Regions from separate parts of the Acidovorax sp. LjRoot66 genome, predicted to be linked through region 2. Evidence: predicted binding sites of a transcription regulator. Region 2 holds the regulator's gene; each other region holds the start of a gene.
The links. Region 2 encodes LexA, which represses DNA repair genes until DNA is damaged. Its sites were predicted from a motif close to ACTGTATNNNNATACAGT; they were not measured.
Positions count from the first base shown of each region.

Region 1: a site for LexA is predicted at 1,769-1,786, ahead of imuA (translesion DNA synthesis-associated protein ImuA). Genes of this name have one in related genera too.
Region 3: a site for LexA is predicted at 3,607-3,624, ahead of recA (recombinase RecA). Genes of this name have one in related genera too.
Region 4: a site for LexA is predicted at 2,507-2,524, ahead of ACSQ3Y_RS25785 (DNA topoisomerase IV subunit B). Genes of this name have one in related genera too.

Region 1 covers NZ_CAXUQU020000001.1:4,004,263-4,009,595, forward strand. Annotated here, with positions in the region: gene ACSQ3Y_RS18815 (caspase family protein) at 1-629, shown strand, start outside; gene ACSQ3Y_RS18820 (hypothetical protein) at 547-1,446, shown strand; gene imuA (translesion DNA synthesis-associated protein ImuA) at 1,795-2,586, shown strand; gene ACSQ3Y_RS18830 (Y-family DNA polymerase) at 2,522-3,844, shown strand; gene ACSQ3Y_RS18835 (error-prone DNA polymerase) at 3,875-5,333, shown strand, end outside.
Region 2 covers NZ_CAXUQU020000001.1:4,229,738-4,235,070, forward strand. Annotated here, with positions in the region: gene ACSQ3Y_RS19860 (DUF6152 family protein) at 61-540, opposite strand; gene ACSQ3Y_RS19865 (hypothetical protein) at 561-980, opposite strand; gene ACSQ3Y_RS19870 (asparaginase) at 1,003-1,956, opposite strand; gene lexA (transcriptional repressor LexA) at 2,040-2,714, shown strand; gene ACSQ3Y_RS19880 (hypothetical protein) at 2,902-3,306, shown strand; gene ACSQ3Y_RS19885 (D-2-hydroxyacid dehydrogenase family protein) at 3,520-4,527, shown strand; gene ACSQ3Y_RS19890 (branched-chain amino acid ABC transporter substrate-binding protein) at 4,741-5,333, opposite strand, start outside.
Region 3 covers NZ_CAXUQU020000001.1:178,498-183,830, reverse strand. Annotated here, with positions in the region: gene ACSQ3Y_RS00860 (N-formylglutamate amidohydrolase) at 1-868, opposite strand, end outside; gene ACSQ3Y_RS00855 (tripartite tricarboxylate transporter substrate binding protein BugE) at 989-1,954, opposite strand; gene ACSQ3Y_RS00850 (LysR substrate-binding domain-containing protein) at 2,063-2,986, shown strand; gene ACSQ3Y_RS00845 (MarR family winged helix-turn-helix transcriptional regulator) at 3,001-3,543, opposite strand; gene recA (recombinase RecA) at 3,686-4,765, shown strand; gene recX (recombination regulator RecX) at 4,912-5,333, shown strand, end outside.
Region 4 covers NZ_CAXUQU020000001.1:5,501,703-5,507,035, reverse strand. Annotated here, with positions in the region: gene dapA (4-hydroxy-tetrahydrodipicolinate synthase) at 1-428, opposite strand, end outside; gene ACSQ3Y_RS25800 (class I SAM-dependent methyltransferase) at 461-1,015, opposite strand; gene ACSQ3Y_RS25795 (hypothetical protein) at 1,021-1,188, opposite strand; gene ACSQ3Y_RS25790 (MFS transporter) at 1,219-2,436, opposite strand; gene ACSQ3Y_RS25785 (DNA topoisomerase IV subunit B) at 2,554-4,536, shown strand; gene ACSQ3Y_RS25780 (lytic transglycosylase domain-containing protein) at 4,514-5,333, shown strand, end outside.

The sequences.
Region 1 (5,333 bases), 230 kb from region 2:
CGAATTTGCAAGCTGGCAAGCTTACTTATGAACAGGTGGATGAAATCGCCACGTTTCTTCGGGAGGATAAGCACGTTAATCCAACGCTTGGTGCCATTGCTAGTTATTTATATGACTATGCAGGAGATGTGGATAGCATACTTCGAATGGCATACTTCTATTGCAAACACGGTCAAGCCATGCCTTTTGACGTGGCATTTATGGGGATGCTTTCCAGAACGGATAAATGGCGATTGGATAGCAATGGTGACGTTAAAAACATGAAGGCACATGTGCCTCCTGTTCCGGCCAGAAGTGGAGCGCGCGCCTCAGAGAATTTGCCATCTTGGGTTACCATGAGTACCGTTGAGGCGGATGGAGAGGTAGCCGGGTTTTGGCCTTGGCTCCGTCAAGGATGGCAGTTCGTAGAAGATCCTATGCCTCATGAGGAAGCATACGCAGTTGAGCTGCAAAACGTCTCCAAGTTTTTATTGCCATCACAATTCTCCTCGTTCAAGGCGGAGGGCGCCCTGAAATTAATTAATGGATTTAACCTAAGGCTAGCATATGAACGTTTTAATGATTCATGGGATAGGTCAGGAGCAATTTTCAAAGGAGGATTTAAAGCGGATATGGGAGACTTGTCTTGAGGAGGCACACCCAGGTTTGTTAAGCGGGCGATCGGTTGAAATGGCGTACTATGGTACGACACTTGCCGATTGGTCGAGTGGTCGGGAAAATATTTCCGTCACCATGGGCGGAAAATCTACGAAAATTGAGATGGATGACGCCGATGAGCTTAAGTTCATAAGCTCCGTAATGGAGGAATTCGTTCTCAATCAAGGAGTAGACGAGCAAAGCATCGATGTTGCAATAGCTTTGGCCGAAGATAATATTGTTCCTATGGACAATTTTATCGGGAGACGCGTTGTGGGTTTGCTACGGATGGTAGAAAGGTTGTCGCCTGCAAAAGGTGCTATTCTCCTTCGTGCTGTCAAGCAGGGTCATACCTATCTTTCATCACCCAAAGCCGCAAGATCTGTGGATGATATAGTACGCCCCCTTTTGAAGAAAAATCCTTACGTACTTATTACTCACTCTCTTGGTACTGTAATTGCATTTAAGCTGCTTCGAGAGATGGAGAGGGAGGGTGTAAATATTAATATTCCGCTCTTGATAACTATGGGGTCGCCGCTGGGGCTTGAGGCTTTCAAAGCAAAGCTTGGCCCACCTCGACGTAAGCCAAGCGGAGTTGGTGAGTGGAAAAACTTTTTCGATCCATCTGATATCGTAACCTTAGGGAAGGCGCTGAATGAAGATAATTTTTCGAGCGGTATTACCAATGATGGAACTGTAGACAACGAGACCTCCAATGCCCATGGAGTTGTTGGCTATCTTCCGCATAGTGGCGTTGGTCAAGCAATAAGATCGGCCCTTCATAAGTGCCAAGTCGATAATAGCCAATAAATAATATTCCGGGGCTTCTTATTCGACCACGAGCATCAGCGAACTACTGTAGTGCCGCTTGTCGAGAGAGTCCCGTCGCTCTACCCTGTTAGATGTTCATGCTGACCGCACCGCAGCACGCATTTGCTTAACACCACTTGGCCATGCAGCGAGGTACCACCCGTCCTTCTACGCCCACATTGCAAATTTTTTCTGCACAGCCGTTTTGCTGATCCTCCCGCACCCGCCCTGACTCCCCCGCTATCGTTTCCGGTGCACTCTGCGCCCAATGGCCTTCAACCGCCGTCAGCGTCCTCTTTTCTGTCAGCAGACCTATTCGTATACTGTGTTTAATTGCAGTATTTCGACATGCCAGCTGCCACCCGCTCCTTCGACACCCAGCACCTGCCCATCTCGGTGCGGGAGTCCGTCTGGACGGGCGATGACCTGGCGCACCAGCACCACCCGACCATCTCCACCGGCTTCGACTTGCTGGACGCCGCCCTGCCTGGCGGAGGCTGGCCCACCCGCACGCTGACCGAGGTGTTGTCCGCCCAGGCCCCGTTGTGCGAATGGCGCCTGCTCGGCCGCTGCCTCCCCTCGCTGGTCGAGGGCGGCGGCCAGATCCTGCTCGTGGCCCCACCTCAGCAACCTCATGCGGGCGGCCTTGCCCAGCTCGGCGTGCCAGCCGACCAGGTGGTGTGGATCCAGGCCAAGACGCCCGCAGAGCGCCTGTGGGTGACCGAGCAGCTCGTCAAGTCCAATCCCCGAGGCGCAGTGCTGTCCTGGCTACCCCAGGCCCGCGCCGACCAGATCCGGCGCCTACAGGTGCACGCCCAGTCCTGCCAGTCGCCCGTTTTCTTGTTCCGGCCGGTGAACGCCCAGCGTGAGGCCTCTCCGGCGCCGCTGCGCACCCTGGTGTCGCTCGGCTCCGGCTGGGATATCGATGTGCGCATCCTCAAGCGCCGCGGCACGCCATGTCCCGATGTCCTTGAGCTTTCCGCCATCCCCGGCCAGCTGAGCCGCGTGCTTCCACCGCGCCTTCGGCGCCTGGACACCGAGATCGTCATCCCCACGCGCAGAGAGGAGGCCCCCGATGATCGGCATCTGGGCCGCACTGCTACCCCGCACGACCAGCAGCGAGTCCTGCACCGCCATTGACCTGCCATCCCTGGCCGTCTGGGCACTGCAGTTCTCTCCACGGGTAGCCCTGCGCGAGGAAGCGGTCCTGGTCGAGGTCAGTGCCAGCGCACGCCTGTTCGGTGGCCTGGGGCGCCTGCGCAGGCGCATCGAGGCGGAAGGTGCCGAGGTGGGTGTGGAGGCCATCGCCTGGGCGCCAACGGGCACTGCCGCGCTGGCCCTGCTGCGTGCGCGCATGCCCAACGGCTTTGGCGGCCCGTTGCACAAGGTGCTGGACAAGCTCCCCCTCGAATCCATCACCGCCGTGGCGCACCATGCCGGCACGCTACATCGCCTCGGCTCCCGCACTCTGGGTGATGTGCGTGCACTGCCCCGGGGTGGCCTGGGCCGCCGCTTCGACAAGCAGCTTTTGCACAGCCTGGACCAGGCCTATGGGGTACGGCCCGAGGTCTACGAGTGGCAGCAGTTGCCCGAGACCTTCTCCGTGCGCCTGGAGTTCATGCACCGTGTGGAACACGCTCCTGCATTGATGTTCGGCGCCCGCCGCCTCCTGTTCCAGATGTCGAGCTGGCTCGCGGCCCGGCACATGGGCGTCACGGCCTTCACCCTGAGGTGGGCCCACGACGCCATGCGCGCCAAGACCGCAGGCACTGGCGGCGAGCTGGATGTGCGAACTGCCGAACCCACGCAGAACGTCGAGCACCTGGGCCGCCTGCTGGGCGAGCACCTGGCCAAGGTCGAACTGCTGGCCCCTGCGGGCGACATCGAGCTGCTCGCCTCCGAGACCATCCCCATCCAGCAGGAGAGCAAGTCCCTGCTGCCCGAGACCATCCGCCAGGGCGAAGACACCTCCCTTGTGCTGGAGCGCGTGCAGGCTCGTCTGGGCAAGGAGCGCGTGGTGCGCCCCTCGCTGCGGGCCGACCACCGCCCGGAATGGATGCAGTGCTGGCAAGGCGCCGAGCTGGCACGCCCGCGCGGCGCACCTGGGTGCCATGAGTTGCCGCTGCCCGCCTGGGTGCTGCCCGAACCGCTGCGCTTGGCCGAACGCGACCACCGTCCAATCTACCAGGGCGCCCTGCAGCTGCTACTGGGCCCGGACCGCGTGGAAGGCGGCTGGTGGCATCGCGAACCCGGTGCGGGCGATGGGGGCGCCGATCAGCTGAATGTTCAGCGTGACTACTGGATCGCGATGAGCAGGCATGCCGGCGTGCTGTGGGTTTTTCAGCGGCGGCTGGCCGAGGACGAGACCGGCTGGTTTCTCCACGGGCTGTACGCCTGAGACATACCGACGAACCCGTGGGCTACCGGTATGGCGCTTCCCGACTACGCAGAGCTGCGCTGCGTTTCCAACTTCACTTTTCTCGACGGTGCGAGCTGGCCGGATGAGCTGGTCGAACGTGCCAAGGAGCTGGGCTACAGCGCCATCGCGGTCACGGATGAGTGCACTTTGGCTGGTGTCGTGCGCGCGCACGTCGAGGCGAAGAAGCAAGGCATCAAGCTGCTGATCGGCTCGCAGTTCCGGGTGGCTGCAGACCTGCCCTTCACGATGATTGTGCTGGCCCAGACCATGGAGGGCTACGGGAACCTCTGCCAGTTCATCACCCGGCTGCGGCGCACCACGGAGGAGAAAGGCACCTACCTGCTGCAGCGCCACAGCATCGAAGGCGAGGCGCTGGCCGAGTGCCTGCTGATCGTGTCTCCGGACCGCACCGCTACCGATGAACAACTCGAAGAGCTGGGACGCTGGACCCTGACCAATTTCACCGGCCGCGCCTGGGTGGGCATCGAGCAGACGCGGCGCATCGATGACGAGCTGTGGCTGCACCGCATGCGGCAGCTGTCCACCCTGACCGAGCTTCCGCTGGTGGCTCTGGGTGACGTGCACATGCACGTGCGCAGCCGCAAGCCGCTGCAGGACGTGATGACGGCAACCCGGGTGGGCCGCCCACTCACCGAATGCGGCTACGACCTGCAGCGCAGCGCCGAGCAGCACCTGCGCAGCCGCCTGCGGCTGTCGCAGTCCTACCCCGATGACCTGATGGCCGAGACCATCCGCATCGCGGACCGGTGTACCTTCAGCCTGGACGAGATCCGCTATCAGTACCCGGACGAGGTGGTGCCCGATGGGCACACTCCTGCGAGCTACCTGCGCCAGGCCACCTACGAGGGCGCGGGGCGCCGCTGGCCGACCGGCATCCCGGGCAAGGTGCAGGCCCAGATCGAGCACGAGCTGGACCTGATCTGCGAACTGCACTACGAGCACTACTTCCTCACCGTCTTCGACATCGTCAGCTTCGCCAGATCGAAACACATCCTCTGCCAGGGCCGAGGCTCGGCCGCCAACAGCGTGGTTTGCTATTGCCTCGGCGTGACCGAGGTGGACCCGGCTCGCATGTCGGTGCTCTTCGAGCGCTTCATCAGCAAGGAGCGCAACGAACCTCCCGACATTGATATCGATTTCGAACACGAAAGGCGCGAAGAGGTCATCCAGTACCTCTACGACAAATACGGCCGGGACCGCGCGGCGCTGGCCGCTGCCGTCATCACCTACGGGCCGAAGTCCGCGATCCGCGATGTGGGCAAGGCGCTGGGCTTCAGCCTGGAGGTGGTCGATGCGTTGGCGAAGGGCCACCAGTGGTGGGATGGCGATGGGGTGCGACTGGAGCGGTTCGAGGAGCTGGGAATCTCCGAAAAGGACCTGGCCGTGCAGCAGCTCATCGAGCTGACCAACCAGCTGATCGGGTTTCCGCTGCACCTGTCGCAGCACA
Region 2 (5,333 bases):
AAGGAAACGAAACGTGCACTATTCGACGATCCCGGCGCCCACCCGCCGGGCCATCAGCGATCAGGCCGGACTCGAGCGCAGCCCGTAGACCTTGCCATCCACGAAAAGGTACTCGACCCGCAGCACCGCCTCCCCCTTCTCCTCGCGCAGCGTGAAGCCCAGTACCGAGATCGCTGCGCCCGGCTTGATCTCGGCCACCTGCCAGGCCTGCATGCGGGTCAGCGGGGCCAGCTCGATCTCCCACTTGCGGTCCTTGCGCGTGGGCAGCACGGCACGGGCCAGCAGGGCCTTGCCATCGACCGGTGCCGTCTGCGCGGGCAAGGCGCGCTGCGCCAGGTTGGGCGGCAACGCCAGGTTGGCGGGCAGCTCCAGCTCCAGCTCGGCATGCGGGTTCTGCCAGCGCACCTTGCGCACGGTGCCTTCGAGATAGATCGGGCGGTCCGCGTCGAAGCTGCTCCAGCCGTGGTGCGCATGGGCCGCCAGGGGAACCAAGGGAAGAACACTGGCCACGGCGAGAACCTGGCGACGCTGCAAAGGCATGAAAATTCTCCTTTCGAATGTCAGAGGTACGCTATCCACCGGCCACAGGCGACGATGGCCAGCCAGATGAAGGTGGACAGCAGCATCTGCGCCCGCGCCAGGCCATCGAGCCGTGCGAGCGAACCACGCCCATGAAACCACGCCGCGTTGCAGCCGGCAAGCATCAACAACAGCATCTTCAGGGTGAAGGCCCGGTTGGCGAGCAGCTCCTGCGGCTGCGTGGCAAACATCACCAGGCCCGACAGGGCCGCCATGCCAAAGCCGCACAGTGCCAGCGAAAGGCTCAGGCGCGCCAGATCCCGGGGCGGCAGCGCGGCACCCAGGCCAAACACCCGCAGCTCCAGCAGCACCAGGTTACCGAGCAGCAGCGCGATGCCCACGATGTGCACCACCTCCAGCGCCGGGTAGGCCCATACATGGGCGCGCAGGGCAGTGAACATAAAGGGCATCCTGGCGTGGTGATCAGTGCAACAGCTCGAGCATCAGCGTGATGCGGGCCTTCACGGGGGACAGGCCGGGCGCAGCCGCAAAGGCATCGCCCTGCGTGGGCAGCAACTGCCCTTCGGCGCAGCGCGTGGAACGCACCACGCGCACACCCACCGCCTGCGCACGCGCCAGCGCGTCCCCCAGCGCATGGTGGATGGTGCCATTGCCTGTGCATGCCACCACCAGCCCCTGCACGCCCTCGCGCACCAGGGCATCCACCGCGCGGCCACTGGCTCCGGCGTGGCTCACGACCAGTTCCACCCACGGCCAGGGGGAGTCGGCCGGCAAGGTGGCAATGGCTGTGGCAGCCTTGCCGCCAGGCGCCTGGGGCCACGCCTGCACCAGGCGGGCCGCGCCCTCTTCCACCCACCCTAAGGGCCCAGCATCACCGGAGCTGAACGGGTCCACCCGGTAGGGGTGCACCTTCTGCACGCGCCGCGCGCCATGGATGGTGCCGGCAGCCACCACCACCACGCCCTGCGCACCGGCGGTGGCGGCCACGGCCACGGCGTCGAGCAGGTTCTGTGGGCCATCGGGCACCAGCGCGGTCGATGGGCGCATGGCGCAGGTCAGCACCACGGGCTTCGAGGCGTGGAGCACCGAATGCAGGAACCAGGCCGTCTCTTCGATGGTGTCGGTGCCATGGGTAATGACGACACCGCGCACGGAAGGGTCCCGCATGCACTCGTCACAGCGCAGCGCCAGGGCACGCCACACACCCACCTCCATGTCCTTGCTGTCGATCTGAGCCACCTGCTCGACCACCAGAGGCCCGCCAGCCACCGTTTCTAGCCCCGGGACGGCCGCCAGTAGCTCGCCCACCCCCACCTGTGCGGCCGTGTAGCCGATGTTGTCCCCCGCCTGCGCAGCGGTGCCGGCAATGGTGCCGCCCGTACCCAGAACCACAATTTTTTGCGCACTCACTTGCATACTCCGAAAAACTGGTGAAAAATACAGCTACTGGATTAAAAAACAGTTATTTGCCACTTTACCGGCACACACTGGAAACCACCATGCTCGACAACCCCAAGCTCACGGCCCGCCAGCAACAGATTCTGGACCTGATCCAGACTGCCATTGCGCGCACCGGCGCCCCCCCTACCCGCGCCGAGATCGCGACCGAGCTGGGCTTCAAGTCCGCCAACGCGGCCGAAGAGCACCTGCAGGCCCTGGCCCGCAAGGGTGTGATCGAACTGGTCAGCGGCACCTCGCGCGGCATCCGCCTGCGCGGCGAAACCGTGCGCTCCATCAACGCGGCGCGCGGCACCCAGTTCAGCCTGCCCATTCCCGGCCTGTCGCAGCTGATGCTGCCGCTGATCGGCCGGGTCGCGGCGGGCTCACCCATTCTCGCGCAGGAGCATGTCGATCAGACCTACAGCGTGGAAAACAGCCTTTTCCAGCACAAGCCCGACTACCTGCTCAAGGTGCGCGGCATGTCCATGCGCGACGCCGGCATCATGGATGGCGACCTGCTGGCCGTGCAGTCCACGCGCGAGGCGCGCAATGGCCAGATCATCGTGGCCCGCCTGGGCGACGACGTCACCGTCAAACGCCTGCGCCGCACGGCCACCGGCATCGAGCTGCTGCCCGAGAACCCCGACTACCCGGTGATCACCGTGCAGCCCGGCGAGCCCTTCGAGATCGAAGGCCTGGCGGTCGGCCTGATCCGCAACACCATGCTCATGTAGCGCCACGGGTCCGCGGCACCCCCTGCGCAAGGCAGGGAGGCCGCAAAGGACCCGGCGTGCATGGCCCAGGTGGCGGGCGTTTGGCTTGCGGGGTGCGGAGTTTCCGCGCCACTGCGGGTCAGCCCTGGGCCCGTGCACATCCCTCGCAATCCTGCCTGTGTTCACCACCGACCTTCGGAGTCTTCACATGGGAATTGCTTCTTTGACCTTCTCGGCCTTCTCGCAACCGCTGCATGCCCTGGCACGCTGGCTGCAGCCGGCCATGCATGGCGGGCTCGATACCGCGGTAGCACGGCCACGCACCTGCAAGGCACCGCTGCCAGCCACCATCCAGGTGCCCGCATGGCCGGGTGCAGTTGCAGCCCGCATGCCGCGTGACGAGCCCACGCTGGCAGCAGCAGGAAGCCGCTCGCCAACCCCTGCCCCAGGCACCGAAGCCCCGTGCAGCCACGGCCAGGCACGCCGCGTGGTACGGGTGCTCCGGACAGCCGCCTCGGGTGCCGATGCAGGGCGCCTCGTGATCTCGGGCCGCATGGCCGATGTCTGCGCGGAGCTGGACCGCATGGCCGCCCGCGAGGCACTGCAGCACTGAAGAGCGCCATTCCCTGGGCATGGCGGGCAAGGCCAACACCGGCCTTGCCAAGCCACGGGTACCCATGGCCCGCAGTGCAGGTGCGGGGCGGTGCTCCCGCTCCGCGCAAATCGGCGCCCCAGGGTGCCCGGCATTCACGCAGCGTTGCAAATGCCGTGCGCCAGATGGGCCTTGTGGCGCAAAGACTGCAGCGCTCCAAGGCACAATGTCGGGATGAACATCGTGATCCTCGACGACTACCAGGATGCAGTGCGCAAGCTCCATTGCGCCACCCGGCTCGACGCCTACACCGCCAAGGTCTATACCAACACCGTCAAGGGCCTGGGGCAATTGTCGATCCGGCTCAAGGATGCCGACATCATCGTGCTGGTGCGCGAGCGCACCCAGATCACCCGCCAGCTGGTCGAAAAGCTGCCGCGCCTGAAACTCATTGCCCAGACCGGCAAGATCGGCAACCACATCGACGTGGCGGCCTGCACCGAGCGCGGCATTGCAGTGGCCGAGGGCGTCGGCTCGCCGGTGGCGCCTGCAGAGCTGACCTGGGCCCTGGTGATGGCAGCCACGCGCCGGCTGCCGCAGTACATCTCCAACCTCAAGCACGGCGCCTGGCAGCAGTCGGGCCTGAAGACCGCCTCCATGCCGCCCAATTTCGGGCTGGGCACGGTGCTGCGCGGCAAGACACTCGGCATCTGGGGCTATGGCCGCATCGGCCAGCTCGTGGCCGGCTATGGCCGGGCCTTCGGCATGAACGTGCGCGTCTGGGGCCGCGAGGCATCGCGCGCCCAGGCCCTGACCGATGGCTACCAGGCCGCCACCACGCGCGAGGAATTCTTCTCGCAGTGCGACGTGATCTCGGTGCATCTGCGCCTGAACGACGAAACGCGCGGCATCATCTCGCTCGAGGACCTGTCGTGCATGAAGCCCACCTCGCTGTTTGTGAACACCTCGCGTGCCGAGCTGGTGGAGTCCGATGCCCTGATCGCCGCGCTGAACCGAGGCCGCCCCGGCATGGCCGCGGTGGACGTGTTCGAGAGCGAGCCCATCCTGCAGGGCCACGCCTTGCTGCGCCTTGAGAACTGCATCTGCACCCCGCACATCGGCTACGTGGAGCAGGACAGCTATGAGCTCTACTTTGGTGCAGCCTTCGACAACGTGATCAACTTCATCAAGGGCACGCCCACCAACATCGTGAACCCGGGTTCGCTGCAGGTGCGCCGCTGACGCCCCCCTGCCGCCAACGCAAGCAGCGTCGGCAGCACCAACGAAAAAGGCTTCCCGAGGGAAGCCTTTTTTGATTCCGCGAGGCACCACCCGAAGGCAGCGCTCCCGCATGGGATTGCATTCGACCGGATAACTAGGCGGGGAGCCGCAGACAGTGCTGTAGCACGGCAAGGCACCCCAACGACGTTAGCCGGTTGAAGGCAAGTCCATCCCTTAGTTCAGGGGGGTCTTCTTGCCGTCCTTGTAGTTGTACAGGGTGATGGCTGGGTTCTTCATTTCGCCGTTGGGTTCGAAGGCGATCGTCGAGGTCACGCCCTTGAAGCTGGACTTGAGCAGCTCGGGGGTGTAGACCTTGGGGTCCACCGAGTTGGCACGCTTCATGGCGTCCACGATCAGGTACGTGGCGTCGTAGGTGTAGGGGCTGTACACCTGGAACTGGTTGGGGTACTTGGCGTCGTACTTGGCCTTCCAGGCCGTGCCGCCAGGCATCTTGGCCAGCGATGCACCGCCTTCGGCGCAGATCACGTTGGCCAGGGTCTTGGCGCCGGCGGCCAGCTTGGCGATTTCAGCCGTGCAGATGCCGTCACCACCGAAGAACTTCACGTTGCCCATGCCCAGCTGTTCCATCTGGCGCAGCATCGGGCCACCTTGGGGGTCCATGCCACCGAAGAACACGGCATCAGGGTTCTTGGACTTGATGGCGGTCAGAATGGCCATGAAGTCGGTGGCCTTGTCGGTCGTGAACTGCTCGTCCACCACCTTGATGCCCTTGGCGGAAGCGGTCTTCTTGAACACGTCTGCAACGC
Region 3 (5,333 bases), 4.1 Mb from region 2:
CCATGCCCTCGGGGTGCTGGGCCAGGGTGGTCTCGTCCATGTAGAGCTTGCGGTTGATCTCCAGCTGGATGCTGTGGCGCTGGCCGGCAGGGTTGCTGTAGCGGCGCACCAGCTCCACGCCCTTGTAGGGGTGGTTGTATTCCACGCTGTAGCCGCGCTCGCGCAGGTGCTCGCACACCAGGGCCGAGAGCGCCGGGTCGGCGGTCGTGCCGTCGCGGTCGCCGACCACGAAATCGGCATGCACCAGGCCCGGGAAGTCGGTGGCGTGGCTGGCCGCCACGGCGGGCATGGAGTGGCAGTTGATGTGGATGCTGTAGCCGTGACGGGCGTGCGCGGCGGCGATGGCCTGCTGCACGGCGCCGTGGTAGGGCCGCCAGCAGCGGTCGATGCGCTCTTGCACCTCGTCCACGCCCAGCAGCCGGTTGTAGATGGGCTCGCCCTCGTCGGTGAACTTCCAGATCAGGCCCTTGCCCAGGCGCACCTTGGAGAGCACGCGCGGGTCGGTGGAGATGGGGTCGGTCCACTCACCGTCGAGCAGCGTGGTGTCGAGTTCGGTGGTGTCGCGGTTGGCATCCAGGTAGATGCGGGGAAAGTGGGCTTCCACCCAGGCCACGCCCAGCGCGGGGGCGAAGTCGTAGATCTTCTCGACATGGGTGTCTTCGGCGCGGCGCAGTGTGGGCAGGTCGCAGGCGGATCCGAAGTCGTCGGGGTAGCGGGTGCCGCTGTGCGGCGAGTCGAGCACCAGGGCGGTGGTGCCGGGCAGGTAGGTGAAGGTTGCCGCAGGCGCCAGCGGGGTGCCGGGGGAGCCGGTGGCACCGGGCTGGGCCTGCTGGAATCGTCGGTTGATCAGTTTCAAAGCGGCATGCATAGGCAGAGTGTGCGCAATAAGGGGCGGCTGGCCTAGCCGCCCGGACCGGTTGGAGACCATGGTTATCCCTGAGATGGTCTCCCCAGCTGTGGCCGCCGGGCCCGCAGGCCCGGTGTGGTGTCAATCGAGCGCGATCTTGGCGTAGGCCGCCACGCGCTTCATCTTGTCGATCTCGCGCACCAACTGGGCCGAGAACTCCTTGGGCGTGGTGCCCGAGGGGTACAGGCCCTGGCCGGCCAGGCGCTCACGCACGGCGGGCTCCTGCAGTGCCTGTGCCACGGCCTGCTGGATGCGGTCCACGGCAGCGGGGGGCGTGCCTGCGGGGGCCACCAGGCCGAACCACGAGGGATCGTTGTTGTTGGCAAAGCCGAGCTGGGCGTAGGTGGGGACGTCCGGCAGCACGTCAAGCCGCGTGGGCCACGAGACCGCCAGCGCCTTGAGCTTGCCCGACTTGATGTGCGGCAGCGACGAGGCCACCTGGTCGAAATACACGGCCACCTGGCCGGCCAGCACGTCGTTGATGGCCGGGCCTGCACCACGGTAGGGGATGTGCACCATGGAGGTGCCCGTGCTGCTCTTGAACAGCTCGCCCCACATGTGGCCGATGGTGCCGTTGCCGGGCGTCGCGAACGACACCTTGCCGGGGTTGGCCTTGAGGTACTTCACCAGGTCGGCGAAGTCCTTCACGGGCAGTGCGGCGGGGTTCACCACGACCACGCCGGGGGCCTTGACGATCTCGGTCACGCCCACGAAGTCCTTGAGCGGGTTGTAGGGCAGCTTGCTGTAGACGGCGGGATTCACACCGTGGGTGGACAGGGTGGCCACGCCCAGCGTGAGGCCGTCGGCCGGGGCGCGCGCCACTTCGGCCATGCCGATCGAGCCGCCTGCGCCGGCACGGTTGTCCAGCACCACAGGCTGCTTGAGGATGCGGGTGAGCGACTCCTGCAGGGCGCGCACGGTGATGTCGGTGGCGCCGCCGGGTGGAAAGGGCACGACGATGCGCAGGGGCTTGCCTTCTTGCGCAAAGGACATTCCAGGAATGAAAGATGCAGCAGCCAGGGTGGTGAGCAGGTGACGGCGTTTCATGTGCGGTTTTCCTATGAAGGGGGTTTGAGATTAAATGATCCGGTGCCCACTACCAAGCAATGGATGTGCCTGATAACATTCCAATATGGAATGATTTGAGAACTTACTATGTCTTCTCTTCGACGCCTCTCCCCACCCTTGCATCTTCTGCGTGCCTTTTCCACCGTGACCCGGTTCGGCGGCGTTTCGCGCGCGGCCGGGGCCCTGCACCTGACGCAAAGCGCGGTGAGCAAGCAGGTCAAGGAGCTGGAGGGCTGGGTGGGTGTGCCGCTGTTCGAGCGCAGCCGCAAGCGCCTGGCGCTCACGCCCGCCGGGGAGCGCTACGAAAAGGCCGTGCGGGCCGTGCTGGCCCAGCTCGAAGCCGCAACGCTGGAGCTGATCACCAGCGACGACGGCGGCGGCGCGCTGCACCTGTCGAGCCTGCCTACCTTCGCTGCCAAGTGGCTCATCCCGCGGCTGCCGCAGTTCCAGCAGCAGCACCCGCAGGTCACGCTGCACTTCGTGCCCTACGTGCACAGCTACAACTTCGAGCGGCCCGAACTCGACTGCGCCATCCTCTTCGGCGATGGTCACTGGCCCGGTGCACACGCCCACTACCTCACGGGCCAGGACGTGGCGTTGATCGCACCGCGCACCCGTGTGGCGGACTGGGCCATCGACAGCCCGCGCGACGTGGCGCGCCACACCTTGCTGCGCCACGTCACGGTGCCCGAGGCCTGGCTGCGCTGGAGCGAAACGCATGGGGTGCAGGGGCTCAATCCGCTGGCCGGCCCGCAGTTCGACCAGTTCCAATCGATGATCCGCGCGGTGATGGCCGGCATGGGCCTGGCGCTGGTGCCGCGCTGCCTGGTGCAGGACGAGATCACCAGCGGGCTGGTGCGCGAACCGCTGCCCGGATGCGGCTACCAGAGCGAGGTCGGTTATTGGTTCTGCTACCCCGAGGGGCGCAACCAGCTGCAGACCCTGCAGCAGTTCCGCCAATGGCTGCTGGCCTGTGCCGAACCTTCGGGCATGCCCACGCCACCTGCCTGAACAGGTTCCTGTCCTCAGCCCCTGGCGCTGTCCCTGCGGCTGGCGCCGTCACCCGTCGTGTCGCCACTGGCGTAGGCTTCCAGCCCGATGGCCACCACCGTGGCCACGTCCCTGCCCACCTCGGCCCGGAACTCGGCTTCGGCCTGGGCCACCGCATCGCGAAAGGCCTGCAGCCAGGCCAGGCCGGTGGGCGTGAAGCACACGCGCCGCGCGCGTGCATCCAGCGGGTCCGCCTCGCGCGTGACCAGGCCCCAGGCCTCGCACTGGTCCACCAGGGTGGCCATGGCCTGCTTGGTCATGCCGGCACGCTGGGCTAGGTCGGTCAGGCGGTCGCCCTGCAGCGCCAGGTGGCGCGTGATGTGCACGTGCGCCGCGCTCACCTGGTCGCGCGCCGCCAGGTTGGACAGGGCCAGCGGCACCTCCACATTGCGCGCCATGAGCTGCAGCACCCGGGCATCGAAGCGGCGCATGGCGTGGCCGAGCAGGCGGCCCAGGTGGGTCTGGCGCCAGCCGTCTTCCATCGGAGTGGATGCGGCAAGGGACGAAGAATCAGGCATGCAGTATTGTCAGGCAAACTGACTAAATAGTGCATTGATGGGATTCAATGGCTCGCATAAACTACTGTTCAAGCATCCAGCCTGTAGTTAATTGCAGACGAAGTGCAAACACCCAACCCGTTGTTTCTCAAGGAGTTTTCTCATGGACGTCGCAGTCAAAGGCACCAACCCCGCCCTCCCCGTCAACACCGAAAAGGCCAAGGCGCTGGCGGCTGCGCTCGCCCAGATCGAGAAGCAGTTCGGCAAGGGCACCATCATGCGCCTAGGCGAAGGCGAGGTGATCGAGGACATCCAGGTCGTCTCCACCGGCTCGCTGGGTCTGGACATCGCACTGGGCGTGGGCGGCCTGCCGCGCGGCCGTGTGGTCGAGATTTACGGCCCGGAATCCTCGGGCAAGACCACGCTCACGCTACAGGTGATTGCCGAAATGCAAAAGCAGGGTGGCACCTGCGCCTTCGTGGACGCCGAGCACGCCCTGGACGTGCAGTACGCCCAGAAGCTGGGTGTGCAGCTGTCCGACCTGCTGATCAGCCAGCCCGACACCGGCGAGCAGGCCCTGGAAATCGTGGACAGCCTGGTGCGCTCGGGCGCCGTGGACCTGATCGTCATCGACTCGGTCGCCGCACTCACGCCCAAGGCCGAAATCGAAGGCGAAATGGGCGATGCCCTGCCCGGCCTGCAGGCCCGCCTGATGAGCCAGGCACTGCGCAAACTGACGGCCACGATCAAGAAGACCAATTGCATGGTCATCTTCATCAACCAGATCCGCATGAAGATCGGTGTGATGTTCGGCAGCCCCGAAACCACCACCGGGGGCAATGCGCTCAAGTTCTACGCCTCGGTGCGCCTCGATATCCGCCGCACCGGCACCATCAAGAAGGGCGACGAAGCCATCGGCAACGAGACCAAGGTCAAGGTGGTCAAGAACAAGGTGAGCCCCCCCTTCAAGACGGCCGAGTTCGACATCCTCTTTGGCGAGGGCATCAGCCGTGAGGGCGAGATCATCGACATGGGCGTGACCGCCAAGATCGTCGAGAAGTCGGGTGCCTGGTATGCCTACAACGGCGAGAAGATCGGCCAGGGCCGTGACAACGCGCGCGAATTCCTGCGCGAGAACCCCGACCTCGCCCGCGAGATCGAGAACAAGGTGCGTGAAGGCCTGGGCATTGCGCTCCTGCCCGACGCACTGCAGGCGGCGGCCCCGGCTGCATCCGAAGAGTGATGCATTGAGCATCGCCAGGCAAAGGCTGTCATCGGCAGCCTTTGCCGCAGACGATGGCGGCCATCGCTCCTGCACGGAGCGGTGGCCGTTGTCGTTTGCGACTTCGCCGTCCCATCCACCTGTCGTTCACCTGCGGATCGAAACCCATGGGCTTTGCCACCCTTTCCCTCAAAGGCCGCGCACTGCGGCTGCTGGGCCAGCGCGAGCATTCACGCGCCGAACTGCTGCGCAAGCTGCGCCCGCATGTGCAGGAGGGCGAGGACCTGGATGCGGTGCTGGCCGAACTGGAGGAGAAGGACTTCATCAGCGAGGAGCGCGTGGTGGCCTCGGTCGTGAACCTGCGTGCCGGCCGCATGGGTGCTGCGCGCATCCGCCAGGAGCTGCAGGCCAAGGGCGTGGGCGGCGAGGTGGTGCAGCAGGCCCTGGCGCAGTTGCAGCACACGGAATTGGCGCGCGCCCGCGAGGTGTGGCGCCGCCGCTTCGGCGAGCCAGCGGCCGATCCGCAGGGGCGTGCCAAGCAGGTGCGATTCTTGATGGCGCGGGGCTTTTCAGGGGACGTGGTGCACCG
Region 4 (5,333 bases), 1.3 Mb from region 2:
GGCACGTTGTACAGAATGGTGGGCAGGTCGCCCACGGCCTCGGCGATGGCCTTGAAATGCTGGTACTGGCCCTCTTGCGTGGGCTTGTTGTAGTAGGGCACGACCTGCAGCTGCGTGTCGGCGCCCACCTTCTTGGCAAAGCGGGCCAGCTCGATGGCCTCGGCCGTGGAGTTGGCGCCGCAGCCGGCCATGATGGGCACGCGCTTGGCGGCCTGCTCCACCGACACGCGGATGATCTCGCAGTGCTCTTCAACGTTCACCGTGGGCGATTCGCCCGTGGTGCCCACAACGCCGATGCAATCGGTGCCTTCGGCGATGTGCCAGTCGATCAGTTTGCGCAGCGCGGGGTAGTCGACGCTACCGTCCTCATGCAAGGGGGTGACGAGGGCGACGATGCTGCCAGTGAGTGGCACTAAGGAAGATGTCATGTCCGCAGTGGTGAACGGGATAAAAGAGCATTCTAACTAGCCGCACTGGCCAGCAGATGTCTTGAGGGTGCCCCGGCGTCCGCAAGTTCCCTGATGGCCGTGATGCGCTGCACGAAACGCGCGGGTTCTTCGAGGAAGCCGTCCTCGTAGGCCACGGTGCGCAATCCGCTGCAGGCGGCCAGCAATTCGCCCGGCTGCAGCAGGAATTCGGGCCGCGCCGGGCGGCCCACCGTTTCGTTACCGTGTGCAAAGGTCTCGTAGACCAGTACGCCGCCCGGCGCGAGGCTGGCCACCAGCGTGGGAAACAGCGGGCGCCACAGGTAATTGGTGACCACCACGGCACCGAACTGGCGTCCGGCAAAGGGCCAGGGGCCGCTTTCGATGTCGGCGCACACCATCTCTCCGAGCGGGGCTCCTGCAGCCACGGCCTCGGGGGAGCGGTCCACCCCCACCACGGTGTGGCCCAGGCCGTGCAGCCAGCGCAGGTGGCGCCCGGCACCGCAGGCCACGTTGAGGACGGTGCTGCGGGGTGCTATCAGGGTCGACCAGCGGCGCACCCAGTCCGAGGGGTTGTCAGATCCGTGCATGCGCCCTAGAAGCAGTTCCACACCTGGTCGGCCAGCATCACCATGAACTCGGGCACGGTGTACATGGCAAACACGGCCAGGCACGCCAGGATGGCCACGGCCCAGGCCAGCACCCGCCACGCCAGCGGCAGGGCCGGGGTGCGGTGGGGGGCGTGTTCGGGGGCGGCTGGCATGGTGATCGGGTGCAAAGGTTCAGGCCGCCATCATGCCGGCACGGGGGCTGCGCGCTGGATAGGGCTTTCCTTGACCGGCAGGTTCACCAGGGCGGCGAACACCCCCAGGGCGATGGCGATGTACCAGACGATGTCGTAGCTGCCCGTGGCGTCGTACAGGTAGCCGCCCAGCCAGACGCCCAGGAAGCTGCCGATCTGGTGGCTGAAGAACACGAAGCCGCCGAGCATGGACAGGTGCTGCACGCCGAAGATCTGGGCAATGGTGGCATTGGTGGGCGGAATGGTGGACAGCCACAGCGTGCCCATGACGGCCGAGAAGATGTACACCGAGGCCGGCGACAGCGGCACCGCCAGGAACACCGCAATGGCAATCGCCCGCGCAAAGTAGATGAAGGCCAGGATGTAACGTTTTTGCAAGCGCTGGCCCAGGGTGCCGGCAATGTAGGTGCCGAACACGTTGAACAGGCCGATCAGCGCCAGCGCATAGCTGGCCACCTGGGGCGACAGGCCGTGGTCCTTGAGGTAGCTGGGCATGTGCACGCCGATGAACACCACCTGGAAGCCGCAGACGAAGTAGCCCGCCATCAGCAGCGAGAAGCTGGGGTAGCGAAAGGCCTCGAACAGTGCCTGGGCGACGGTCTGGTCGCGCTTGGGGGGCGCCGAGCCCTTGAAGCCCGGCTCGCGCAGGCCGAATGCCAGGGGCATGATAAGCAGCACCGCCAGCGACAGCGCCAGCAGCGCCTGCTGCCAGCCAAAGTTGGCGATGAGCCAGCCTTCCATGGGCACCATGAGGAACTGGCCGAAGGAGCCGGCCGCTGCCGCCACCCCCATCGCCCATGATCGTTTTTCGGGCGCGATCTGGCGGCCCAGCACGCCATAGATCACGGCATAGGTGGTGCCCGCCTGGGCTGCACCGATCAGTACCCCGGCCGTCAGCGCGAACAGCGTGGGCGTGGGCGACAGGGCCATGCCCGCCAGGCCGGCCGCATACAGGGCAGCGCCGGCCAGCAGCACGCGGAAGGCGCCGAAGCGGTCGGCTGCCATGCCGGCGAAGATGCCGATCAGGCCCCACGAGAGGTTCTGGATGGCGATGGCCAGGGCAAAGGACTGGCGCGTCCAGCCCATGTCCTGGGTGATGGGCAGCAGCCACAGGCCAAAGCCGTGGCGGATGCCCATGGACAGGGTCACGATGGCCGCGCCGCACGCGAGCACCTGGAACATGGACAGTTTCGGAGGATGCATAGACATGCGCAGAATGTAGCCAGATTGGCCACAATCTGCCCGCACACTGCCGAACAGTACAGTTGGGGGTGGTGGGGCTGTATTTTTATCCAGTCTTTGCTGCGCCGCACTACAATCCGCCGCATGTCTGCCAAACCGTCTTCCGTCTCCGCCAGCGAATATTCCGAAGGGTCGATCCGTGTGCTCAAGGGCCTGGAGCCCGTCAAGCAGCGCCCGGGCATGTACACCCGCACCGACAACCCCCTGCACATCATCCAGGAGGTGCTGGACAACGCCGCCGACGAAGCGCTGGCCGGGCATGGCAAGAAGATCAAGGTCACGCTGCACACCGACGGTTCGGTCAGCATTGAGGACGATGGGCGCGGCATCCCCTTCGGCATGCACCCCGAAGAGAATGCCCCGGTGATCGAACTGGTGTTCACCCGCCTGCATGCGGGCGGCAAGTTCGACAAGGGCAAGGGCGGCGCCTACAGCTTCTCGGGCGGCCTGCACGGTGTGGGCGTGAGCGTGACCAACGCGCTGGCCACGCGCCTGGAAGTGAGCAGCCACCGCGAAGGCAAGGTCGCGCGGCTGGTGTTTTCGGCCGGCGACGTGGTCGAGCCCCTGGTGACCCGCGCGCTGGAAGCCGGAGAGCGCAAGCAGGGCACCACCGTGCGCGCCTGGCCCGATGCCAAGTATTTCGAATCGAGCGCGCTGCCCATGGGCGAGCTCACGCACCTCTTGCGCAGCAAGGCGGTGCTGATGCCCGGCGTGTCCGTGACCCTGGTCAACGAGAAGACGCGCGACACCCAGACCTGGCAGTACAAGGGCGGCCTGCGCGACTACCTGATGCAGACGCTCAACGGCGAACCGGTGATCCCGCTGTTCGAGGGCGAAGGCTTTGCCGACCGCAACAACGAAAGCTTTGCCGAAGGCGAGGGCGCATCCTGGTGCGTGGCCTTCACCGAAGATGGCCAGCCGGTGCGCGAAAGCTACGTCAACCTGATCCCCACCAGCGCCGGCGGCACGCACGAAAGCGGCCTGCGCGACGGCCTGTTCAATGCCGTCAAGAGCTTCATCGAGCTGCACAGCCTGCTGCCCAAGGGTGTGAAACTGCTGCCCGAAGACGTGTTTGCCCGCGCCAGCTACGTGCTCAGTGCCAAGGTGCTGGACCCGCAGTTCCAGGGCCAGATCAAGGAGCGCCTGAACTCGCGCGATGCCGTGCGCCTGGTCTCGGGTTTCGTGCGCCCGGCGCTGGAGCTGTGGCTCAACCAGCATGTGGACTACGGCAAGAAGCTGGCCGAGCTGGCCATCAAGGCCGCGCAAACGCGCCAGAAGGCTGGCCAGAAGGTCGAAAAGCGCAAGGGCTCGGGCGTGGCCGTGCTGCCCGGCAAGCTCACCGACTGCGAAAGCCGCGACCTGGCCCACAACGAGGTCTTCCTGGTCGAGGGCGACTCGGCCGGCGGCAGCGCCAAGATGGGCCGCGACAAGGAAAGCCAGGCCGTGCTGCCGTTGCGCGGCAAGGTGCTCAACACCTGGGAGGTGGAGCGCGACCGACTGTTTGCCAACAACGAAATCCACGACATCTCGGTGGCCATCGGCGTGGACCCGCACGGCCCTAACGACACGCCCGACCTTACGGGCCTGCGCTACGGCAAGATCTGCATCCTGGCGGATGCCGACGTGGACGGCTCGCACATCCAGGTGCTGCTGCTCACGCTGTTCTTTCGCCACTTCCCCAAGCTCATCGACGCCGGCCATATTTATGTGGCGCGCCCCCCGCTGTTCCGGGTGGACGTGCCGGCCCGTGGCAAGAAGCCTGCCGCCAAGATGTATGCGCTGGACGATGGCGAGCTCACCGCCATTCTCGACAAGTGCGCCAAGGACGGCGTGGCCCGCGAGAAGTGCCAGATCAGCCGCTTCAAGGGCCTCGGTGAGATGAACGCCTCGCAGCTGTGGGAGACCACCCTCAACCCCGATACCCGGCGCCTGCTGCCCGTGCAGCTGGGCAGCACGGACTTCGCCGCGACCGAGGGCCTGATCACCAAGCTCATGGGCAAGGGCGAGGCGGCCTCGCGGCGCGAGCTGATGGAGCTGCACGGCGATGCGGTCGAGATCGACATCTGACCGGCTGCGCCTGGCGTGCGCGGGCCTGCTGCTGTGCCTGGCGCACACGGCTGCCCACGCCGACCTCTGGGCCTTCGTCGATGCGCGCGGCGTGACGCATTTCGCGCCTGAGCAGGTGGATGCCAACTACCAGCTGTTCTTCAAGGGCAACGAATTCGATTCCACGCGCGACGTGCCCGGCGATGCGCCGGCCATGCCCTATGCCCTGCCGCCTGCGGGGGCGCGGCTGCTGGCCTTTTTCGACATTGCGCCGGACTACAAGCGTGTGAAGCACCACCTGCGTGCCGCTGCAGTCAAGCATGCCGTGGACTACGAGTTGCTGCAGGCGCTGATCGCGACCGAATCGGGCTTCGATGCCGATGCCGTGTCGCCCAAGGGGGCTGTGGGCCTCATGCAGGTGATGCCGGCCACGGCCACCCGCTTTGGCGTGAGCGCCGATGCCAAGCGCTCGGTCGAGAAGAAACTCGCCGACCCGGCGGTGAACGTGCCCACCGGCACCCGCTACCTGCGCCACCTGCTGGACCTGTTTCCCAACCGCCTGGACCTGGCGCTGGCCGCCTACAACGCGGGCGAGGGAGCGGTGCAGCGCGCGGGCAACCAGATCCCGGCCTACAAGGAAACGCAGAACTACGTGCGCACCGTGATGGGCCTGTACACCCAGCTCAAGCCGCCGGCACCCGTGCTGGCCCAGCGTGCCGTGCCCGGGCGCGTGCGCATGGAACTCTCGGGCGGCGCCCTGAACCGGGGCAACCTGCCGCCCGCCCGCGTGGCACAGACGCCCGCAATGACCGAACCTT